One region of the Streptomyces sp. WI03-4A genome, then DNA from elsewhere that is predicted to be linked to it. Evidence: riboswitches for the same ligand, from Rfam matches in the RefSeq annotation. Region 1 holds a riboswitch; the other holds the start of a gene.
What was found. A riboswitch is a leader RNA that binds a small molecule or an ion and turns the genes downstream of it on or off. The one in region 1 is predicted to bind cobalamin.
Positions count from the first base shown of each region.

Region 2: another riboswitch for cobalamin. It lies ahead of PV343_RS34080 (ribonucleoside-diphosphate reductase subunit alpha); the one in region 1 lies ahead of PV343_RS31805 (cobalamin biosynthesis protein).

Region 1 is NZ_JARAUO010000041.1:58,096-62,027, forward strand. Features, by position in the region: gene PV343_RS31795 (inorganic phosphate transporter) at 1-994, shown strand, start outside; gene PV343_RS31800 (hypothetical protein) at 1,027-1,254, shown strand; cobalamin riboswitch at 1,373-1,514, shown strand; gene PV343_RS31805 (cobalamin biosynthesis protein) at 1,614-2,558, shown strand; gene PV343_RS31810 (cobyric acid synthase) at 2,555-3,932, shown strand, end outside.
Region 2 is NZ_JARAUO010000047.1:33,142-37,073, forward strand. Features, by position in the region: gene mctP (monocarboxylate uptake permease MctP) at 1-1,422, shown strand, start outside; cobalamin riboswitch at 1,620-1,754, shown strand; gene PV343_RS34080 (ribonucleoside-diphosphate reductase subunit alpha) at 1,886-3,932, shown strand, end outside.

The DNA.
Region 1 (3,932 bases):
CGGCGCGATCCTCTGGAACCTGCTGACCTGGCTGGTGGGGCTCCCCTCCAGCTCCTCGCACGCCCTGATGGGCGGCCTGATCGGCGCCACCGTCGCCTCCGCCGGCTTCGGCGCGGTCCACGGTGACGTGCTGGTCACCAAGGTGCTGCTGCCGGCGGTCGCCGCCCCGGTGGTGGCGGGTCTGGCGGCCATGCTCTCCACTCGCTTCTCCTACGCCATCGGCAGCAAGGCGGACGGCGAGGCCACCCGCAAGGGCTACCGCGCCGGCCAGATCGCCTCGGCCGGTCTGGTCTCCCTCGCGCACGGCACCAACGACGCGCAGAAGACCATGGGCATCATCACCCTGGCGCTGATCGCGGGCGGCGCCGTCTCGCCGGGCTCCAACCCTCCCACCTGGGTGATCCTCTCCGCGGGCCTGGCCATCGCGCTCGGCACCTACATCGGCGGCTGGCGCATCATCCGCACCATGGGCACCGGCCTGACCGACCTGGAGCCGCGTCAGGGCTTCGCCGCCCAGACCAGCGCGGCCACCGCCATCCTGGCCTCCTCGCACCTCGGCTTCTCCCTCTCCACCACCCACGTGGTCTCCGGCTCGGTCATGGGCACGGGTCTGGGCCGCAAGGGCGGTGTGGTCCGCTGGTCCACCGCGACGCGCATGCTCATCGCCTGGGTGCTCACCCTCCCGGCCGCCGCGCTCGTCGGCGCGCTCGCCGAGTCCGTCACGGACCTGGGTGACTGGGGCACCGCGGTCGTCGCCGTCTTCCTGGTCGCCGCCAGCGCCGCGATCTGGAAGTACTCCCGGCGTGAGGTCGTGGACCACACCAGCGTCGTCGCCGGCCCGGCCGAGGAGCCGCCCGGCGTGGTGACCACCGCGATCGCCATGGTGACCCCGCCGCCCACCGGCACCGTCACCGAGGACCTCACGGCCACGATCCCGGCCCCGGTCCCGACCGAGCCCGCGACCCCGGCGGTCCCGCCGGCCGCAGCGGTCTGACCCCGAGCACCCGGTACTGAAGGAAGCAACCCATGAAGATCGACTGGGCGGCCATCGGCTCCGTCTTCGGCGTCAGCCTCGCGTTCGCGGTGGGCCTGGTGGCCCTGTTCACCCTCGGCATCAACGGCCTGGCGCGGCGCGAGAAGGCCGCCGCGCAGGGCGGCTCGGCGGCGCTCGCCGCCACCGGCGCGTACGTCTGCTTCGCGGCGTGCACGGCCGCGGTGGCCTACGGCATCTACCTGATCGTCGTCAAGCCCTGACGCACCGTTCGGAAGGCCCCCCGCCGGAGAGTTCCGGCGGGGGGCCTTCCGGCTGCCCGCCTCGTATCGGTGTGGGCCTCAGCACACTCTTCCCCCGCAGGTCACAGGCAAGTTGACGGCCCTTCCGGGCGCGTGGTGGACTGCCCAGGCCATGTACGGCGGCAGAAGAGGAAGCCGGTGCGAATCCGGCGCGGTCCCGCCACTGTCACCGGGGAAGTGTCCCCGGGAGCCAGGAACTCTCACCGCCGGTCTCGTCGAACCAGGGCGCGGACACCCTGAGTGAGGACATATCGCCATGCGCGGCTGCCGACCGACGTTCACCCACCGGACCCCGCCTGCCCTGACGACCGGCTGACCCGATGGGTGCCGATCGCTGCTACGCGTACGGCGCCGCCGCCGGCCTCCTCGGCGACCTGCTCCTCGGCGATCCGCGCCGGGGGCATCCGGTCGCCGCGTTCGGGCGGGCCGCCGGGGCCGTGGAACGGGTGCTGTGGCGCGACCACCGCGGGTGGGGCGCGCTGCACACCGGCGTGTGCGCCGGAGCCGCTGTCGCGCTCGGGGCGCTGGCCGAACGCGCCGTACGCCGCTCCCCCGCCGCCACCCTCGCGCTGACCGCGGCCGCCACCTGGTCCGTCGTGGGGGGCACTTCGCTCGCCCGGGAGGCCCGGGCCGTCGGGCGCGCCCTGGAGTCCGGCGACGTGCCGGCCGCCCGCGCGCGGCTGCCGCATCTGTGCGGCCGCGACCCGCACGCGCTGGACGCCGACGGGATCGCCCGCGCCGTGGTCGAGTCGGTCGCCGAGAACACCTCCGACGCCGTCGTCGGCGCCCTGGTGTGGGGTGCCGTAGCCGGCGTGCCGGGGCTGCTCGGCTTCCGGGCCGTCAACACCCTGGACGCGATGGTGGGGCACAGGTCGCCCCGCCACCTGCGCTACGGCTGGGCCTCCGCCCGCCTCGACGACGTCGCCGGCTGGCCGGGCGCGCGGCTCACCGCCGTGCTCGCCGCGGCGGCCGGGCCCGACCCGCGCGGCGCCCTGCGCGCCTGGAAGGCGGACGCGCACCGGCACCCGAGCCCCAACGCCGGTCCGGTGGAGGCGTCGTTCGCGGGCGCCCTGGGGGTGCGCCTCGGCGGGACGCTGTCCTACGCCGGCCGGGTCGAGCACCGGCCCGTGCTGAACGGGACGTCCGGGCGGGCCGTCCGGGTCACGGACATCGACCGGGCCGTACGGCTCTCCCGCCGCGTCGGCCTGCTCGCGCTCGGCGTCACGGCCGCGGCGCGCCTCCTCGTGAAGGGACGTGGCAAGTGAACGGTGGGCTCCTCGTCGCCGGCACCACCTCCGACGCCGGCAAGAGCGTCGTGACGGCCGGGATCTGCCGCTGGCTGGTGCGCCAGGGCGTGAAGGTGGCGCCGTTCAAGGCGCAGAACATGTCGCTGAACTCGTTCGTGACGCGCGAGGGCGCGGAGATCGGGCGGGCGCAGGCCATGCAGGCCCAGGCGTGCCGGATCGAGCCGACCGCGCAGATGAACCCCGTGCTGCTCAAGCCGGGCGGGGAGCAGAGCAGCCAGGTGGTGCTGCTGGGCAGACCGGTGGGCGAGATGAGCGCGCGCGGCTACCACGGCGGCCGTCAACAGCGGCTGCTGGGCACGGTGCTGGACTGCCTGGCCGAGTTGCGGGGCACGTATGACGCGGTGATCTGTGAGGGGGCGGGAAGCCCGGCCGAGATCAACCTGCGGCGCACCGACATCGTCAACATGGGCATCGCGCGGAACGCCCGACTGCCCGTGCTGGTGGTGGGCGACATCGACCGCGGGGGCGTCTTCGCCTCCTTCTTCGGCACCGTCGCCCTGCTCTCCCCCGAGGACCAGGAGCTGATCGCCGGGTTCCTGGTGAACAAGTTCCGGGGCGACGTCGGCCTGCTGGAGCCGGGCCTCGACATGCTCCGGGACCTCACCGGACGGCCGGCGTACGGCGTGCTGCCGTTCCGGCACGGGCTCGGCATCGACGAGGAGGACGGACTGCGGGTCTCCTTGCGCGGCACCGTGCGGGAGTCCACCGTCGCTCCCCCGGTCGGCGAGGACGTGCTGCGGGTCGCCGTGTGCGCGATCCCGCTGATGTCCAACTTCACCGACGTGGACGCGCTGGCCGCCGAACCGGGCGTCGTGGTGCGGTTCGTGGACCGGCCGGAGGAACTGGCCGACGCCGACCTGGTGGTGGTCCCGGGCACCCGCGGGACCGTGCGGGCCCTCGCCTGGCTGCGGGAGCGCGGCCTCGCCGACGCGCTGCGCGCCCGGGCCGCCGAGGGGCGGCCGACCCTCGGCATCTGCGGCGGCTTCCAGATCCTCGGCGAGCACATCGAGGACGAGGTCGAGTCGCGGGCCGGGGAGGTCCCCGGGCTCGGACTGCTGCCGGTGCGGGTGCGGTTCGCCCGCGAGAAGACCCTGACCCGGCCCACCGGCGAGGCCCTGGGCGAACGGGTCGAGGGCTACGAGATCCACCACGGGGTGGCCGAGGTGCTGGGCGGGGACGCCTTCCTCGACGGCTGCCGGGTCGGGCCGACCTGGGGCACGCACTGGCACGGCTCGCTGGAGTCGGACGGCTTCCGGCGGGCCTTCCTGCGCGAGGTGGCGGCCGCCGCGGGACGCCGCTTCGTGCCGGCCCCCGACACCTCGTTCGCCGCGC
Region 2 (3,932 bases), on a different contig from region 1:
GCTGTACCGGCCGCGATCTACGCGGCGGGCGCGGCCGGCTTCTTCGCGGTGCCGTACACGATCCTGGTCTACCCGCTGATCTTCACGTTCCTGCCCCGTCTGTGGTCGGTCTCGCACCGCCACGGCTATGTGACGACGTCGGACTTCGTGCGCGGCCGCTTCGGCTCCAAGGGCCTGTCGCTGGCCGTGGCGCTCACCGGCATCCTCGCGACGATGCCGTACATCGCGCTCCAGCTCGTCGGCATCCAGGCGGTGCTGGACGTGATGGGGGTCGGTGGCGGCGAGAACACCAATTGGTTCGTGAAGGACCTGCCGCTGCTCATCGCCTTCGGCGTGCTGGCCGCGTACACCTACTCGTCGGGTCTGCGCGCCCCCGCCCTGATCGCGTTCGTGAAGGACGCGCTGATCTACATCGTCATCGCGGTGGCGATCATCTACATCCCGATCAAGCTGGGCGGGTTCGACGACGTCTTCGCCAAGGCGGGCGACGCGTTCAGCCAGGTCAACCCGGCCACCGGCAAGCCGCGCGGCGCGCTCACGCCGCCGGAGGCCGGCCAGTGGACCTACGCCACGCTGGCGCTCGGCTCGGCCCTGGCGCTGTTCATGTACCCGCACTCGATCACCGCGACCCTGTCCTCCAGGAGCCGTGAGGTGATCCGCCGCAACACCACGATCCTGCCGCTGTACTCGCTGATGCTGGGCCTGCTCGCGCTGCTCGGCTTCATGGCGATCGCGGCCGGGGTCAAGGTGACCAACGGGCAGCTGGCGATCCCGCAGCTCTTCGAGGACATGTTCCCGGACTGGTTCGCGGGCGTGGCCTTCGCGGCGATCGGCATCGGCGCCCTGGTGCCGGCGGCCATCATGTCCATCGCGGCGGCGAACCTGTTCACGCGCAACATCTACAGGGACTTCATCAAGCCGGACGCCACGCCCAAGCAGGAGGCCCAGGTCTCCAAGGTCGTGTCGCTGCTGGTGAAGGTGGGCGCGCTGGTCTTCGTCCTGACGATGGACAAGACGGTGGCCATCAACTTCCAGCTGCTGGGCGGCATCTGGATCCTGCAGACCTTCCCGGCCCTGGTCGGCGGTCTGTTCACCCGCTGGTTCCACCGCTGGGCGCTGCTCGCCGGCTGGGCGGTCGGCATGGTCTACGGCACGCTCGCCGCCTACGGCGTCGCCTCCCCGACCCAGAAGCACTTCGGCGGCTCCGCAAAGGAGATCCCGGGCATCGGCGAGATCGGCTACATCGGTCTCACGGCGTTCGTCCTCAACGTGGTGGTCACGGTGGTCCTCACGTTCGTCCTGAAGGCCGTGAAGGCCCCCGAGGGCCTCGACGAGACCCGGCCGGAGGACTACACGGCGGACGCGGGCGACGCGGGGGTCCAGGTGGAGCTCCCGCCGGCCACGGCGGGCGCCGGGCACTGACCCGACCACGCACCGGGAGCGGGCCGCCGACGGCATGTCGGCGGCCCGCTCCGCGTCGCCCCCGGGCGTCCGCCGGCCGTCCTCCGGCGCTCCGCCGGGGCCGGCACGCTCGTCACTCTGGCGGTCCGTGAGCTGACCCTCTGGAGCCACCGCACCCCGCGACAGACACAACATCTGGGGGTGACACCACAGCCCGGCACTAGATGTATGCTCATGCTCGCTGTCGCCGCAGGGGAATCCGGTGCGAATCCGGAACTGTCCCGCAACGGTGTACTTGCGTGCATCCGCACGCCTGTCCAGTCCGAGGACCTGCCGTCAGCGCGCGCCCGGCCGTCCGGTCCGGGTGCCTCCAGACGTCCGGGCCTCGTGGAGTGGGCCGGTGGACGCGACGTCGTGCGCGCTCGTGCCGTCGCCGCCCGCTGCCCTCCGCCAGGCCCCCGTGCCGAGCGAGGGAGAGCCCCACGTGACCATCGCGCCCGCCGATCCGGCTTCGGTCAGCGACCCGAACACCGACGGTCCCGGTGCCGCGCTGCTGCGGACCCTGACCGAGCTGACCGCCGACCTCCCCGACGCCGACCCCGGCCGGGTGGCCGCGGCTGCGCTGCGCGGCCGGTCCGCACGGGCCGACGAGGCGGAGCTGCGCGAGCTGGCCACGGAGGCGGCCGCCGGGCTCATCTCCGAGGACCCCGCCTACTCCCGGCTGGCCGCCCGGCTGCTGACCGTCTCGGTGCGCGCCGAGGCCGCCTCGCAGGGCGTCACCTCCTTCACCGGGTCCGTCGCCGTGGGCCACCGCGAGGGCCTGATCGCCGACCGCACCGCGGAGTTCGTCCGGCTGCACGCCGACCGTCTGGACGCGCTGGTCGACACCGCGGCCGACGACCGCTTCGGCTATTTCGGCCTGCGCACCCTGCACAGCCGCTACCTGCTCCGGCACCCCATCACCCGCAAGGTGATCGAGACGCCCCAGCACTTCATGCTGCGGGTGGCGTCGGGCCTCGCCGAGGACGACACGGTCCGCTCGCTGGACGAGGTCGCCGCGCTCTACCGGCTGATGAGCCGCCTCGACTACCTGCCCTCCTCCCCCACGCTGTTCAACTCCGGCACGCGGCACCCGCAGATGTCGTCCTGCTACCTGCTCGACTCGCCCCTGGACGAGCTGGACTCCATCTACGACCGCTACCACCAGGTGGCACGGCTCTCGAAGCACGCCGGCGGCATCGGCCTGTCGTACTCCCGCATCCGTAGCCGCGGTTCGCTGATCCGCGGCACCAACGGGCACTCCAACGGCATCGTGCCGTTCCTGAAGACCCTGGACGCCTCGGTGGCCGCCGTGAACCAGGGCGGACGGCGCAAGGGCGCGGCCGCGGTGTACCTGGAGACCTGGCACTCCGACATCGAGGAGTTCCTGGAGCTGCGCGACAACACCGGTGAGGACGCCCGCCGTACGCACAACCTGAACCTGGCGCACTGGGTCCCGGACGAGTTCATGCGCCGGGTCAACGCCGACGAGCAGTGGTCACTGTTCTCCCCGGCGGACGTGCCCGAACTGGTGGACCTGTGGGGCGCGGAGTTCGACGCGGCCTACCGCAAGGCGGAGGCGGACGGGCTCGCCCGCCGGACCATCCCGGCCCGCGACCTGTACGGCCGCATGATGCGCACCCTCGCGCAGACCGGCAACGGCTGGATGACCTTCAAGGACGCCGCCAACCGCACCGCGAACCAGACGGCGGAGCCGGGCCATGTCGTCCACTCCTCCAACCTCTGCACCGAGATCCTGGAGGTCACCGACGACGGGGAGACGGCGGTCTGCAACCTGGGGTCGGTCAACCTCGGCGCCTTCGTGACCGACGGGGACCTCGACTGGGAGCGCCTGGACGCCACGGTCCGCACGGCCGTCACCTTCCTCGACCGCGTCGTCGACATCAACTTCTACCCGACCGAGCAGGCGGGCCGCTCCAACGCCAAGTGGCGTCCGGTGGGCCTGGGCGCCATGGGTCTCCAGGACGTCTTCTTCAAGCTGCGCCTGCCCTTCGACTCCGCCGAGGCCAGGGCCCTGTCCACGCGGATCGCCGAGCGGATCATGCTGGCCGCGTACGAGGCCTCCGCCGACCTCGCCGAGCGCAACGGCCCGCTGCCGGCCTGGGAGAAGACCCGCACCGCCCGCGGCGTCCTGCACCCGGACCACTACGACGTGGAACCGACCTGGCCGGAGCGCTGGGCGGCGCTGCGCGAGCGGATCGCCTCCGTGGGCCTGCGCAACTCGCTCCTCCTGGCGATCGCGCCCACCGCGACCATCGCCTCCATCGCGGGCGTGTACGAGTGCATCGAGCCGCAGGTGTCCAACCTGTTCAAGCGCGAGACGCTGTCCGGTGAGTTCCTCCAGGTCAACTCCTACCTGGTGCAGGACCTGAAGGAGCTGGGCGTGTGGGACGCCCGGACCCGGGAGGCGTTGCGCGACTCCAACGGATCGGTGCAGGAATTCGCCTGGATCCCGGCCGACGTGCGGGCGC